Regions from separate parts of the Paenibacillus sp. J23TS9 genome, predicted to be linked through region 1. Evidence: riboswitches for the same ligand, from Rfam matches in the RefSeq annotation. Region 1 holds a riboswitch; each other region holds the start of a gene.

The links. A riboswitch is a leader RNA that binds a small molecule or an ion and turns the genes downstream of it on or off. The one in region 1 is predicted to bind cyclic di-AMP.
Region 2: it holds a riboswitch for cyclic di-AMP, as region 1 does, so the genes downstream of both, KJS65_RS29245 (C40 family peptidase) here and KJS65_RS24900 (TrkH family potassium uptake protein) in region 1, are expected to answer to the same signal.
Region 3: it holds a riboswitch for cyclic di-AMP, as region 1 does, so the genes downstream of both, KJS65_RS08710 (APC family permease) here and KJS65_RS24900 (TrkH family potassium uptake protein) in region 1, are expected to answer to the same signal.

The regions. Positions count from the first base shown of each region.
Region 1 is NZ_BOSG01000005.1:201,602-207,000, reverse strand. It holds gene KJS65_RS24905 (potassium channel family protein) at 18-686, opposite strand; gene KJS65_RS24900 (TrkH family potassium uptake protein) at 738-2,081, opposite strand; cyclic di-AMP (ydaO/yuaA leader) riboswitch at 2,145-2,283, opposite strand; gene KJS65_RS24895 (CPBP family intramembrane glutamic endopeptidase) at 2,546-4,240, shown strand; gene uvrC (excinuclease ABC subunit UvrC) at 4,209-5,399, opposite strand, start outside.
Region 2 is NZ_BOSG01000011.1:28,569-33,967, reverse strand. It holds gene motA (flagellar motor stator protein MotA) at 1-759, opposite strand, end outside; gene KJS65_RS29265 (hypothetical protein) at 1,099-1,392, shown strand; gene KJS65_RS29260 (4a-hydroxytetrahydrobiopterin dehydratase) at 1,583-1,888, shown strand; gene KJS65_RS29255 (c-type cytochrome) at 1,973-2,332, opposite strand; gene KJS65_RS29250 (GNAT family N-acetyltransferase) at 2,489-2,980, opposite strand; gene KJS65_RS29245 (C40 family peptidase) at 3,225-3,716, opposite strand; cyclic di-AMP (ydaO/yuaA leader) riboswitch at 3,721-3,858, opposite strand; gene KJS65_RS29240 (C40 family peptidase) at 4,246-4,710, opposite strand; cyclic di-AMP (ydaO/yuaA leader) riboswitch at 4,716-4,855, opposite strand; gene KJS65_RS29235 (hypothetical protein) at 5,121-5,399, opposite strand, start outside.
Region 3 is NZ_BOSG01000001.1:1,838,049-1,843,447, forward strand. It holds gene KJS65_RS08705 (VanW family protein) at 1-259, opposite strand, end outside; gene KJS65_RS08710 (APC family permease) at 435-2,258, opposite strand; cyclic di-AMP (ydaO/yuaA leader) riboswitch at 2,403-2,563, opposite strand; gene aroC (chorismate synthase) at 3,013-4,071, opposite strand; gene KJS65_RS08720 (LysR family transcriptional regulator) at 4,182-5,063, shown strand; gene KJS65_RS08725 (GNAT family N-acetyltransferase) at 5,259-5,399, opposite strand, start outside.

The DNA of each region.
Region 1 (5,399 bases):
ATTGGCCACTTCCCGCTCTAGTTTACATTTACGGCTTCGCTCTCGAAGCGGTCTATATTGCTATTTGCACCGATAATGACCATGATATCTCCTGCATGTAGCTGATCCATCGCTGTGGGAGCGACAATAATTTTCCCGTCGCGGTGCAATGCAACAATGCTGCAGCCGAATTTGGCACGCGTATTGACCTCGCTCAGCGTTTTGCCGTTCAGCGTTTCAGGCACCGTCATTTCCACGATACTGTACTCTTTGGATAACTCGATGTAATCCAGCAGGTTCGGTGTGACGAGCTGATGGGCCACGCGAATTCCCATATCTCTTTCCGGAAAAATCACCCGGTCAACGCCAAGCTTCGCTAAGGCGCGCCCATGAAGGATCGATATCGCTTTGGCAACGACTGTGCGAACACCCAAGTCCTTCAGCAAAATCGCGGCGAGAATGCTCATTTGAATATCATCGCCAATGGCTACAACCCCGCAGTCAAAATTCCGGATGCCCAGTGATTTCAATACTTCCTCATCCGTGGCATCGGCTACGACCGCATGCGTCAGGTACTCGCTCATATTGCTGACTACTTCTTCATTCTTGTCAATTCCAAGCACCTCATACCCCAGATCGATAAGCTCCAATGCAAGACTCGAGCCAAAACGCCCCAGACCGATGACGACAAACTGCTGTGTTTTCATTTCTCTACTGATACTCCTTATATAATCAAATTTCTATTTTCTCTAACACATCTAACCGATAATAATTTTCCCTTCGGGATGACGATATAACTCTTTGCCCTTTTTAGGACCCAGTGCATACGCGAGTGTAAGTGGTCCCAGTCGTCCGGCAAACATCGTGAGACAGATCAGGATCTTGCCAACCAGCGTTAAGTGGGGAGTGAGCCCCAAGGATAGTCCAACCGTGCCGAACGCCGAGGTCGTTTCATACAGAATGGTCAAAAAGTTACTGTCCTCCGTCGTAGAGAGCACCATGGACACCCCTACCACCAGGAATAGAGCCAGGAAGGTAATCGTCAATGCTTTGAAAATACGCTCCTGTGCCAAGCGGTAACGGAACAGCACGATATCATCACGGCCACGGATCATCGCAATGACCGCTCCAACCAGAATGGTGAAGGTCGTGGTCTTGATCCCCCCTCCGGTAGATCCCGGCGAAGCACCGATAAACATCAATATAACCATGAAGAATTGGGAAGCTTGACGCATACTCGCCAAATCCAGTGTGTTTGCGCCTGCTGTACGCGGGGTGACCGACTGGAAGAAAGATGCGAGAATTTTGCCGCCCCAGTTCAGAGATCCAAGCGTTCTGGGATTCGTGAATTCGAAAACAAAAATTACCACTGCTCCGGCCAATATCAATGCTCCTGTCATCGACAGCACGACTTTTGTATGCAGTGAGAGCTTGCGTTTATTGTGATACTCTACCAGGTCAGACAAAACGATGAAGCCGATCCCCCCTGATACAATCAAGAACATCACAACAATATTCACGAGTGGATCATATACATAACCCGTGAGGCTGTTAAAGTGTCCAAACAGATCAAAACCCGCATTGTTGAACATCGATACACCGTGAAAAATCCCGAAGTATATTGCCCTGCCAAGCGGCATATCAAATGACCAGCGGATGGCAAACAAAATCGCTCCGCAGCCTTCAATGGCGAGTGAAAAAATCAGAACCTTACGAATCAGGCGCACGATGCCTTCCATTGTATTCTGGTTCATCGCTTCCTGCAGTATTAAGCGGTCACGCAGTGAAATCTTGCGCTTCAGCGCCAGGGAGAATAACGTTGCCATCGTCATGATGCCGAGTCCGCCCACCTGAATGAGCAGCATGATCACAACTTGTCCGAAGGTGCTGAAGAAAGTACCTGTATCTTTGACAACCAATCCCGTAACACATGTTGCCGATGTCGCAGTGAATAAAGCGTCAATAAAACGAAGCGGCTTGCCCGTTGTATTCGAAATCGGCAAGGTGAGAAGTATGGCCCCGATCAGAATAATACCAGCGAACCCCAGAACCAGAATTTGCGGGGGCGCCAATCGAAACCATTTGAATTTAGCTGTCAACATAGTCACCTCTTTAAAAAAGTCAAAAGAAAAAAAGCATCGGAAATCCAATGCCTTTCGGTTTGGGCTCCTGCTGCATAACGCCTACGAGGTTAGCTGACGGATTCGGGCATGCACAGGTTGCCCTATTCGCTGCATTACAACGAAATTCACCCCTAAATAATGGTTCCCCCGTTTTCGAACGGAAATTCGGCGTATATATTATTCAATTGCATCAAAATTATAATCCTTATTGTTTTACATCACAAAGCCATTATTTGAATGAAAACCCCGAAATACAGCCAGATTACATCACAATTCTCATATAAGTCTGCCATTTTCTCGGGTTTACAAAACTTTTCCTTGATTTTCATCGTTTTTTCATGCTTCAAACGGGAGAAAACTGGCTTTAAGTGGACATCGTATGCTATGTTTACGTTTATACTATGTATATAACCACAATATAACCATGTTAAAGGGGGCATTTCATGAATCCCGTCGGACAACCACTTCAGCTCAAAGTCAATTATAAACGGCTGGGAGTGTTCGCGGTCATCGGTCTTGTTCTATTTGTCCTGTTCCAAGTCCTGCCTTCCACAGCATCAGATACGCTCGAGCAGCAGGACACCAAGGTCATCAGCAAGGAGCAGGCGCAAAGCGCCGCCGTGGCATTCGCGCAAAATACGCTTCACCTTCAGATCGACATGAGTAAGGAAGCGCTCGTTACCTATCAGTCCAGTTCCGAGTTATTCGGATATTTATCCAAGGAGAAGCTTCTGGATAAATACAATAAAACATACGAAAAGAACTATCCTTATGATGTCTTCCGCGTCCGTTTGACCGAGCAGGGAGACAATGGCTATACCAGTGTCGACATACATATGAATTCAGGCAAAGTCATTGCGTTTTCCGTGACACCGCAATATTCGAAATATGCGGTTGCGATGGCGGAGACCAATAAGAAAATGCGTGATAGTAAACTGAGGATTGTTGAAGGCAATATGACTCTTCAGGATAAAGAGCAGCTTGCAGAGCCTTGGCTTCAGAAGCTGGGATATGATACCGGAAAACTGGAGGTTTCCACTGGCGGCAGCGATGCAGGACTCCTCTATACGGATCCAAGCAAGTCGATCGGGAGCTCGAATCTCCAGTTGAAGTTTGCTTTTGAAGACGGAGCAATTCATTCCTTCCAGCCGGCTTTCTCCATCCCTGAAACGCATACAGCCTATGTGGAAAAGGAAACGTCAAAGGCGAAGTGGCTCACCATGCTGGGATACGGGCTCCTCACGTTCGTACTTGGCGTGCTTGCCATTGTTTACAGTGCTTTGTCCCGGCATCATACCTCTTTCAAGAGGGGGATATTCCTGAGTGCCTTTTATTTTGCAGTTGCCACATTCAGCAGCTACAACATGCTGCCGGCGTTTGAAGCAGAAGGGCTTTCCGGTTTTGCACTTACCGTCGGCATGATTGTTCAAACGGTCTTCAACCTCGTCATGTCCGCTCTTCTGTACTTCTCCCTGGTCGGAGGAGACGGGCTTTGGCGCAAAGCAGGCATCAATGCCTGGGCCCGGGTTAAAGAGCCTGGTTACGGGCCTTATGTGCTTCACAGCATGTTTACCGGTTATCTCTGGGCGTTCATACTGATGGGCGTGCAATCCGTTATCTACATTGTGCTCGACAAAACGATTCATAGCTGGTCGACTACGGATGCCAGCCAGTCGCCGTACAATATGCTCTACCCTTGGCTTCTGCCGATTATGGCCTGGATGGCCGGCATTTCCGAAGAAGCTGTTTACCGTTTGTTTGGTATTCCGATGCTGAAGAAGCTCGTCCGGAATACTTTTGTCGCCTGCCTGATTCCAACCCTGATCTGGGCGCTTGGACATACGCTGTATCCGATCTATCCTGTCATCACGCGGCCGATCGAGCTTACGGTCATTGGCCTTCTGTTCAGCTTCATCTTCCTGAAGCATGGCTATATCGCGGTCATGTTCAGCCATGTTGTCTTCGACAGTGTCTTGATGAGCTTCAGCCTGTTCGCTCTAGGCGACATTCCGGATATCCTGGCGGGTATTGTTACCATCATCATGCCAGCGATTGTCGCTTACATTGTGTATCTGTTTAATCGCAAAAAGAAAAAGGAGCCATATATTATGACTCCTCATCCTGAAGGGCTGCAATAATCTGCTTCGCAAGCTTATCTCCAATAGATAGAGGCCGGAAATCATCGATGCTGGCCTCTTTTATTTTTTTCAAAGATCCAAAATGCTTCAGGAGCAGCTTGCGCCGCTTCTCACCGATGCCCGGAATGGAATCCAGCTTCGAAACAACCATCGACTTGCCCCGCTGCTCGCGGTGAAACGTGATGGCAAAGCGGTGGACCTCATCCTGAATCCGCTGCAAAAGATAAAACTCCTGGCTATCCCGCGGCAGGTTTACCGGCTCGGCAGGATCCCCCACCATCAACTGTGCCGTTCTATGCTTTACATCCTTTACCAGACCGCATACCGGTATAAACAGGCCGAGCTCATTTTCAAGCACATCGACGGCTGCTGAGATTTGGCCTTTACCTCCATCCACCACAATCAAATCCGGCATTTCCAAATTCTCTTTAAGTACACGTTCGTAGCGGCGGCGGATGACCTCCCGCATGGTTCCGTAATCATCCGGTCCCTGAACGGACCTTACTTTATATTTGCGATACTCTTTCTTATCCGGCTTCCCGTCAATAAAGACGACCATAGCCGAGACAGGATTCGTCCCTTGGATGTTGGAATTATCGAATGCTTCAATCCGGTGCAGATGCTCAATACCAATCGATTGTCCCAGATTGGATGCCGCTTTGAAGGTTCTTTCCTCGTCCCTCTCAATGAGCCTGAACTTCTCATCGAGAGATACCTTCGCGTTTTCGATGGCCATGCCTACCATTTGCCGCTTCATACCACGCTGGGGCACCAATACTTTAATGCCAAGCCATTCCTGAAGAGAAGCTGCTGCTCCCGCAGCATCCAAAATATCTGCACCCTCCGCATCCAATTTAGACTCTGATGTAGATTCGGCCTCTTTGGCTGTTTCCGGAAGCAGAATCTCCTGCGGAAGAGCAGGATTATCGCTGTAATACTGAGTCACAAACGTCATGAAGTCACTATAAGCCTCGCCATAGAATGGGAAGGCGGAAGCATGCCGCTGTACCATTTTCCCCTGCCGCATGTACAAAATTTGTACGCACATCCAGCCTTTGTCCACGGCAAATCCGAGCACATCGCGATCTCTGGCGTCCGCGGTCGTAATCTTCTGCTTTTCCATGATCGCATCAATATTCATGATCTGGTCACGAAGCTC
Region 2 (5,399 bases), on a different contig from region 1:
TTGAGCGCGCTCGGAAGGGGTTAGGAAGACGGAAAGCTTTTGACTGATTGCAATTGTGGAAACCCCGGATTGAATGGACAGCAGTCCTTCGATCATCATGAGTTTCAGTTCGATTTCCTTCTTGGATAAGCGTTTCAGCTTGTTGGAAATCGGGTGCCACAGCACATAGCCTGTAAAAATACCAAGTAGTGTCGCGATAAACGCCGCACCAATCGCATGCGCCAGCTCGCCCATATTCTCCATCTTGGTCAGGGCGGCGATCAGGCCGACAACGGCCCCGAGCACCCCGAGAGAAGGAGCATACATACCGGCTTGGGAAAAGAGCAGTGCACCCGCACGGTGCCGTTCTTCTGTAGCTGTGATATCTTCCATCAAAACATCACGCACAAAGTCCTGGTCATTGCCGTCAATAATCATCCGCATGCCGTTCCGCAGGAAGTCGTCATCGATCTCCTCCACCTTGGTTTCCAAGGCAAGAAGTCCTTCACGGCGGGTAATGGACGCCCATTCCATGAACATTGTGATTAAATCACGGCGCTCTACCAGTCGTTGCTTAACAAATACCATTTTCAGCAGCTTAGGAAATTTCTTAAGCTCTGACATTGGAAAACCAATAAATAACGTAGCGGCCGTGCCCCCGAGAATAATGACATAAGCGGCGGGGGTAAGCAGAGATATCAAAGGTGCCCCTTTGAGTATCATGCCGACAAAGACCGAGACCAAACCGAGTATCAGGCCGATAATTGTTGAAATTTCCATTGCACACCTCATCCATGAGAAATAAAATTGAATCCTTTCGTGCACCATGTTTGCATCCTTGCAAAATGATGTGCTGCACCAAGAAACGTAATATATTATTTATCGTCAGGATTCTCTTTTTTTTTAAGGGGATTTTTCCGTTATAATGAAACAAAGGGGTTCATCAGTCCTATCATCGCTTGGTTAAAACGGCCAATATACAAGCACTACCCTATATAAAATGAACTATAGATAAAACAGACGTTCATTATCGACAGAACAAATCGGGATATTTGAAAGCAAACGGAGTTGGGACCTGCATAGATCAGGGCGATATGTAACCAGACGGAGGGAATAGCTATGGGAGTTAAGCATGGACGTGATTATGACGGAATTTTGAAGGATCTGACGAATGCAGTGGGTGAGATCCCTGACAGCTATCAGTTTTTTGAAATGGAAGAAGGTGAATGGCAGCAGCTGAGTCCCGATGAGAAGCGGGAGGTACATGAGGCGCTGGCGGAAGATCTCTTTTATGGTTTGGGTGCTGAGCCTGTCATTGAAGTTGGAAGCGGTGTCGTTATGTATGACAAGGATAACCACCGCATTAACCTGTTGATCGGGGATGAGGAGCTGACCGTAGTCCCACTCATCTAGTCCATGGGCCGAATGGATTTTTGAATATCTGGCGTGTTAAGATATAACAAGTGCTTGGCCTTGAGGACGGCCATATTCATAAATATTTAATGACCGGAATACAATGGAAAAAGTTAAGGAAAGCCAGGTAAAGACACATCCTTTACGCTCTTGCATGAAGGGTGTTTGGTTTCAGGGAGGAAATAAGAATATGGTTTATACGCTAGAAGAAGTGGAAGCACATTTAGCGAAGTTGGAAGGCTGGGAACTGGAAGAAGGGCGCTGGATCGTGCGCAAATTTATTTTTTCCAACTTTATGAAGGGGATTTCATTTGTCGACGAGGTTGCTGCGATATCTGAAGCCTTCGATCATCATCCTTTTATCTCGATTGATTATAAGAATGTAACATTACGCCTGACGTCCTGGGATGACGGTGGTATTACCGCCCTTGACATCAAGGAAGCGCATCAGTTTAATGAACTGTTCGAAAAGATGCGCTCAGGCGAGAAACGCTAGACTCAGGCGTTCGTACAGCAAAAAAAACACGCTTCGGTAAGACCTCACGGTCTCGAAGCGTGTTTTTTTATTTCTTAAGGATCATTATTTTTTGGCTGCGAGCCACTGGGCTACGTTAGCAATTTCTTCACTCTTCAGCTTGTCTTTGAATGAAGGCATGCCGCCTTTACCTTTAGTAACGATCGTATAAATTTCTTCGGCAGAAAGCTGGGAGCCGATTTTTTGCAGGTTAGGTCCGACACCACCCTGCAGTTGGTCACCGTGGCAGCTAATACAGCTTTGGGCTTTAATCGTTGCTTCAGCCGCTGTAGCATCCATGGTCACTTCAGGCATCGTTGGTTTTTGTTCTTCAGCAACTTGTTCTTTGCCAGGCAGTGTAAACATGAGCACGATGGCAAATACACATGCAATCGCTAACACACCGCTCAAGATCCATTTTTGCATCCGTTTTCGTCCTTTCTATGTAAACTACGGTTCTTCATTTCTTCATTATAACGGAACAAGCCGGTACATCAAATAGTTTGTGACAAAAAGGTAAACGAAAGCAGCGGAAAGGCCATTAAAAATACACAATTTTGTACCATTTATCATTGACGCAATTTAATCTTCTTTATAGACCATGCAGTGAAAACGGCCGATACCTTCCGGTGTCTGCTTTTCATAAGTGTCGGTAATCTCAAATCCTGCCTTAAGGTAGGTGCGGATGGCACGTTCATTCCAGTCTTGGACCTCCAAATCTACAGGCAGTCCGGCATAGCGTGTTCTCGCTGCCTGGATGATAGCATGTACAAAGCTTTTACCCAGTCCGTGTCCGCATAAATCAGGCCTCATGCCGATTCCGAGCCGTATAACATTCACCATGGGGAAGAGCTGTGCAAAGCCGCATAGAGCCCTCTCAGCGTCCAGAACAGACATATACTGCTGTCTCCGTACTTCAGGATCTCCAAGCTCAATTCCGAGCGCCTCCATTTGCTCCCAAGGAAGCCAGCCATAAACCCGGTCGTAAGGTGGTTCATATCTCCAACTGCAGCAAATCTCAGCTTGCTCATGATTCATGGGAACAACAGTGAAAACATCTTTTGAAACGCTCATAGCGTAGGCCCCCTTTTGTTAGAGAAAGCGCTGATCCTTAGGATTTGAAAATATTTTAAAATATATTCCTTACCTCTGTCATTTCACATGTTTATTTACCAGTAGGAGGGGTAATGAAATAATGTAGGCAGTTCCTGGTAATTAAATACAGCAAAGATGCCGACAAAAAAACCCGCTACTTGAGATTTCGGCAAAAATCTCAAGGTACGGGCTTTCGTTCAAACCTGGCAGATGCTAAAAAGCATTACTGCACGTCATCATTGTCTTCGGAATCAACGGCGGCGGTTTGATAAGTATCCGTGCTCATGACTCGTTTCGCGCCAACGTAGCGGTTGACGTAGTAGCTATCACTTAGCGAACTAACCATAACTCCGCGGGATGTGGAGGCATGTGCAAACTTTCCGTCGCCGACATAGATTCCGACATGGGAAACGCCGGAGCCAGAGGTATTGAAGAATACAAGATCTCCTGCTCTCAGGTCGCTGCGGGAAACGGCCGAGCCCATACTAAACTGTGATCCGGATTGATGCGGCAGGTTAATGCCCAGATGTTTGAATACGTATGCTGTAAATCCGGAACAGTCGAAGCCACTCGTTGTAGTTCCTGCGGTTTTGTATTTCGTACCGATAACATCATCAATGACTTTGTCCATTTTGGAGTCTGCGAAAGCGCTTCCGGCTCCAACGGTAAATACGATTGCAAAACTCATGACTGCTGCTGCAAGCTTCTTTTTCAAACAAATATACCCCTTCCGGTGCCTGCGAGGTTAGCTTAAGGATTCGGTAGAAGGTCCCCTATGATCCCTCTGTTGCAAGATCAATTCACCCGTAATGGTTCCCCCGCTTCCCTAGTGTGAGGAAATTCGGCATATATTCTCTACACTATATAAATCAGGAAACGTTTCTTTTTCAAACGGTTCTGCAAAGATTACAAAGTTGTTACTAACTCACTGGGACTATTGTAACAAAGGAATTTTAATTTGGCAATTGTTTCTATCATTAATAAGCGAAAAAAATCAATTTTTTTTAGAAATAAGGAAATATTTAGATGATTTTATAGGAAAATATGTTTATTTGTTGATGGGATGGGTAATTGAGGGGTAAGCGAGAAAAGATATTTGAAGTTTTTATAAATTTTTTTATGAAAAGTTGTTACCTATTAGCCGTTTCATACGTCTAATAGGTAACAAGAAACCCGCGGTAGGGGATTTCGGCAAAAATCTCCAGCGCGGGCGTGTAAGTATTACGTATGTTTATGGGTAAGTATTAGTTGTAGACAGCTGCTTTATATTTAGCAGTGCTCATGACTCGTTTGGCGCCAATGTAGCGGTTGGCGAAATAACTGTTGCTTAGTTTGCTGATTGTAACACCCTTGGAAGAGGATGAATGTGCAAAATTTCCATTACCAACGTAGATTCCGACATGGGAAACGCCTGCGCCAGTCGTATTGAAAAATACCAGATCTCCAGCTCTCAGGTTGCTCTTGGAGACTGCGGTGCCTGTTTTAAATTGGGCGCTGGATTGGCGTGGAATGGAAACACCCAGCTTTTGAAATACATAACGTGTAAAACCAGAACAGTCGAACCCGTTTGTGGTGGTTCCGCCGGTTTTGTAAGTAACCCCGATCGTTTTATGGACAACATTATTCAGTGATGAATCCGCGAATACGCTGGTTCCCATCGAGAACATAAGTGTTAAGCCAAGTGCGGCTGCTGCAAACTTCTTTTTCAAAAACATAAACCCCTTCCGGTTGCCTGCGAGGTTAGCTTAAGGATTCGGTAGAAGGTAGTCCCCTATGATCCCTCTGTTACGAGATCAATTCACCCAAAGTGGTTCCCCCGCTTCCTGGTGCCAAGGAATTCGGCCTTGATCAAGCACCTGAAAGTGACTGGTGGCATGGTATCTTATTAATTGGTAGTTGTTGTTGAAATTCGTTTACAGCACAATTTGAATAGTTACAGTAATTATTACAAAGTTGTTACTAAGTTCGTACCGGATTATTGTATCAGAGGAATGCCGCTTTGGCAAATACATCCGGCACTTAAAAACAAATAAAACCCCATCCCTTTCCTTGTGGAAGGGTGGGGTTTTTCTTCTATCAAGGGATTGAAGTGATGACAAAAAATTAACCATTAGAATTTTTATTTTTCTATATTTTTGTGAGCCTGATGATGCCATAGATCAAACTTGGCGGAAATACCCCATAATCTCATCATACAGCTGACCAGGTGATAGCCTTGCTGGAGAATGAGCGCGATGATCCCGGCCCAGATTAATGAGATGCCTGTACAGATACTAAATAGGAGCAGACTAGTTATACCAAGCACAATCGAAATACCGATTAAAGGTGCCGAACCGCGCAGACAATGCCATAAGGGAGCAAGGAGGCCGGTACCGCCGGTCTTGCCAAACTGCATAAA
Region 3 (5,399 bases), on a different contig from region 1:
TTTGACCGGAGACAATTTGTCCGTTACCGTCAATTCGGGCGTTTATTGGTTCCTTATATGTTTTCAGGTCCAATTCGTTCACCCATTGGTTATACTTTTCCATATCCAGCAGAGGAAACACCAAAGTATTATGTGCATCCCGTTTCAGACTGGAAATGGATTTCCCCTCATGGGTAATGGTCAGCATGCCATGATCCTGATCTCCGTCTTGGTCCTGCAGAAGTTTGAACAGGAGACACGCCATTGATATCCATTTCAAGCAACATCACTCGCTTCATCATTGTGGTCATCTCTTTGTGAAGGCATTCTTCCTGCTATTATGATTCCATTCCTGGATATTCATTCAAATACATGACAGATAAGATCTTTGAAACTTGCATACAACGAAAAAAACCCTGACAGCGTTTGCCGACAGGGTTTCTGTAATGTTGTCGTTATTTTTTCAGGTGATACGGAACAGTCGTTACGATGACGTCCTTGCGATAAAGCAAATAGGCGCGAATCATAAAACTTGTCTGGTTATGCAGCAGATTTTGCCAGCTTTTCTTAGGAATAAACTGTGGAATAATCACCGTCACTTGATAATGGGATTCACTGGCTTTCCGGTGCACCGTATCGATAAATTTGCTTAGAGGATGAATGATGCTCCGGTAAGGAGAATGCAAAGTCACAAGACGTACATCGGGTCTCCACTGGTTCCATTTTTCCTCGAACCGTGTCTCTTCTTCTCTTTCAAAAGGAATGTAAACGGCGATGATCTGATCGGCTGACAGTGACTTCGCATAATTCAAGGAATGCTCGACAACGTGTGTGATGCCGGACACGGGCAGAATGACGACATTACCTTCAATCGGGACAGCTTGCTCACAAGTGGCAAGTCGTAATTGTTCACCAACTGCTTCATAATGCTTCTTAATGCGGTGAAAAAGATAAACGATCAGCGGCAAGAATATCAGTACAGGCCAAACCTGCGAAAATTTGGTCATAAAGAACATGATGGAAACCGTAAAGCTGATAAGCGCTCCTATCGTATTAATAATCAGTTTAGGGACCCAGCCTGCCGGTTTTTCGCGAATCCATTTGACCATCATGCCCGTCTGTGAAAGGGTAAATGGAATGAATACACCCACCGCATATAATGGAATCAGATGCTCGGTTTGTCCGTGGAACGCAATAATCAGGACGATCGATAATAATCCCAGGATGATAATGCCATTCGAATACCCGAGACGATCTCCCCGGACAGTGAACATTCTTGGAATAAACTTATCCTTGGCAAGATTGACCGCAAGCAGGGGGAAAGCTGAATATCCCGTATTGGCTGCAAGGATCAGAATTAAGGCGGTCGTTCCCTGAATAAAGAAGTACATAAAATGCCGGCCGAAGGTCTGCTTGGCAATTTGAGATACTACCGTTTCATGAGCATTAGGCGAGATACCTAAATAATAAGCAAGGAAAACGATACCCGAGAACAACAGGGCAAGCAGGATTCCCATGGCCATTAACGTTTTGGCCGCATTTTTGGGTCCAGGATCTTTAAAGTTGGGTATAGCATTCGATATCGCTTCAACCCCTGTAAGAGCCGAGCTGCCTGATGCGAATGCTTTTAAGAGTAAAAACAAGCTGATGCCGGCAACCGGCGTCCCAATCGGAGCATGTAATTCGGGAGACACATGTCCCGTCATAATGTTGTACATACCTACCCCAATCAGGATGAATAATGCAAATGCGAATAAATATACCGGGTAGGCCAAGATAGATGCAGACTCGGTTACACCCCTTAAATTCAATATCGTAATCAGAATGACAAAAATTACGGCAATAGCCACCGTATGCTCATGCAGGGCAGGGAAAGCCGAAGTTAATGCGTCTGTGCCCGCCGACACGCTGACGGCAACTGTCAAAATATAATCGACCAACAAAGAGCCACCCGCAACCAGCCCAGAATAAACCCCCAGGTTCTGCTTGGATACGACATAGGCTCCCCCGCCATGCGGATAAGCAAAGATGATTTGACGGTATGAAAGAATCAGAGCCGTTAATAAAACCAATACTCCGATCCCAATGGGTATCGAATACCAGAATGCTGCCGTGCTTACCGTGATCAAAACCAACAGGATTTGTTCCGGTCCATAAGCAACGGATGATAAGGCGTCAGAGGAAAGTATTGCCAACGCCTTTTTTTTATTAAGTTTTTGTTCTCCCAGTTGGGTCGATTTCAGAGGCCGCCCGATTAGAAGTCTTTTTAATGCTGCCATTGCCTTAGTGTCACCGCCAGTGTCAAGTTGTAATATCATAGATGTCCCGAAACGGTTATCGCTCATAACCATTTCGACACGACAAAAAAAGCCGCAGGAAAGTTGGACCTTCCCGTGGCTTGTTAAAAACTTTTGCACACGACAAATTCCTCTTTCATAACGCTTACGAGGTTAGCTGACGGATTCGGGCTTGAAAGTATCCCTACACTTATAGTTAATAACCAAGTGATTCACCCCTAGGATGAAAAAAACTCATCCTCTTTGGTTCCCCCGCTCCTGATTTCAGAATTAAGCGATCTAGGAGTATATAATTTCAGGTTCACAAGTCATGATTACGAATGAAATCTTACTCCTTTCAAACACTTCATGTAAAGAAGCAAAGAGTCAAGGATAGGTTCAAAATCTTCTAATATGTGTTCATGGCATCGTTTACAATGAGTGGATGCTATGCTTTACTCGAATTATCTTTAATTCCCTCCAATTCCTGATCCAACTCACAGTTCCGAATCACCCCTATCCAAACATCAATACACAATTGAGCAAAATTAATTCATAGTAAGAAATTAAATCGTGAACATTGTCGTCATTTAGGCTATCGTTTCGTTATTTTGAATCCACAAAAAAAGGCCGCGGTTTCCGCGGACTCTTAAGAGGATATTTTCTTTTCTCACGATATTCCTGCCACGTTCGTTGAACTAGATAACCTAATAATATGGAAATTCCTCTCTGATTCCCAACATACTTTGGAGGCCATTTATTCATTCAGCAAAGCTGCTTGGCGCTTGTAATGATCCTCGATCACCATGCAGGCCATGGCTTCGATCACGGGCACGACGCGGGGGCAAATGCACGGATCATGCCTGCCGATCGTCTTAATCTCCCTCTCATTGCCGTTCACGTCAATAGTCCGTTGTGGTAAGGAAATAGATGAAGTCGGCTTGACGACGACACGGAACACAATATCAGCTCCTGTGCTGATTCCTCCGATGATCCCCCCGGCATGGTTTGTCAGGAATCCATCTGTGTCCATCTGATCATTGTGTTCGCTTCCCCGCATTGCGGCTGCTTGAAAGCCCGCCCCGAATTCAATACCCTTAATCGCGCCCACGGACAACATAGCCCTTGCCAGCTCTGCGTCCAATTTGTCGAACACGGGCTCCCCTAGCCCCGGAGCGACGCCGCGGATTCGGCATTCGACGATACCTCCGCAGCTGTCACCCTCTTCAGTCAGCTGTTCGATCTTCTCGATCATGCGACTTGCGGCTGCCGTATCGCACGCCCGCACCGCATTGCGTTCAATGACATCGGCGTCGAAATTCTCGCATTTTATACCGCCGATCTCAGTCGTATAGGCCAGAATCGAAACACCCCGCCGGTCCAAAAGCTTACGCGCCACCGCTCCCGCAGCCACCCGAGCAGTCGTCTCCCTTCCTGAAGCCCTGCCGCTGCCGCGAAAATCGCGAATTCCATACTTTTTCTCATATGTGAGATCCGCATGCCCGGGCCGGTACATGTTTTGGATGTCGTCGTATGCTGACGGGCGCATATCTGTATTGTTAAGCATGATGCACAGTGGCGTCCCCGTTGTACGCCCCTCGAATAGGCCAGATAGGATGCGTATCTTATCGTATTCCTTCCGGGGAGTCGTGACTGAGGATTGTCCCGGCCTTCTTCTATCCATCTGAATCTGGATGTATGCCTCGTCCAGCTCAACGCCCGGCGTGACACCCTCCACAATTACGCCTACAGCCTCTCCGTGTGATTCCCCGAACGTGGTCATTTTTAACCGCTCTCCGAACGTACTTCCCGCCATGCTAATTCCTCCCCGAATATTTAGAATTTCTTCTCTTTCAGTTTAGAGTTATACTTGAAATAAATGAAATCGTAATATTCGACGTGTGCCATAGAGAGGATTGATATCAAATGATCGCGAACACAGAATGGTATCGCGTTTTCCTGCATGCTGCTGAGACTTCCAATTTGACGAAAGCCGCGCAAAATCTCCATATGACGCAGCCTTCTGTGAGTTATGCAATCAAGCAGCTTGAAGGGGCTTTCGGTGTTGTGCTATTCGACCGATTATCCAAGGGGGTCCGCTTAACGCAAGAAGGACAGGATTTGTATAAGCATGTCCGGCAAGCGTTCGAGGAACTTGATGCTGCAGAGCGCCGCATGAAGAAACTGAAGCAGTTTAGCGAAGGACGGCTGAGAATTGGTGCAAACGGGGCGATCGTTAAGGATTTTCTTTTACCCTCGCTCGACTCGTTCCATGCCGATTATCCCGACATTCGCATTCAACTGACGCAGGAGCGGACCAGCAGCATTTTGGAACGTTTAAAAAAAGGCTCTCTGGACCTTGGCTTCGTCCATCTGCCGGTATCGGATGAAGAAATCAAGGTCCTCGACTCCCATGCCTCGCCTTATTGTGCGGTCGTTGGAACGGCTTTTGCGGATTGGACACGAGAGCCCTTACGGACTGAAGAGCTGACTAAGCTTCCTCTGTTAATGCTATCCATGGGCAGCTCGACACGATTTTTCATCGAAGGGTGGTTCCGATCGCAAGGGGTGGAAGTGGAAGCCGATTTCGAGTTGAGCAGCTTGGATATGCTCGCGGAATTTGCCGAGCGAGGTTATGGGATAGCCTTCTTGCCTCGGGACTTTGTCGCATCTCGTATTGCGGACGGATCGTTGCTGGAGCTTAGAACAGAAATCCCCCTACCGGATCGGCATATCGGTATTGCTGTCCACAAATATTTGACCCCATCGCTGGCTGCAGGGGCTTTTTTGGGGATGCTGCAGAACTGACGATTCTTTAACGCATTCAAGATGTTTCTACAAAACGTACCTGAATTTCCGATAGCTTAATGGTGGCAACGCATTCTCGAATACGACCTGTAGCCTAAAACAAAAAAAGCCGCGATTTCCGCAGCTCCTTCTGGATCTATGTTCCTTCGTTAATTAACCCGTTGCCATCATGCTACATGCTCCCTGTTTCGTTTGCTACCCTTCCACCTGCGCCCAGACATCCTTATATTCCTTATGCCTTTTAAATTGAGCCAAAGCAAACGAGCACGCGGGAACGATTTGCTTGCCTTCCTTGCGGGCGATATCTACGACCGCCTTCACCAGCTGATCGCCTAT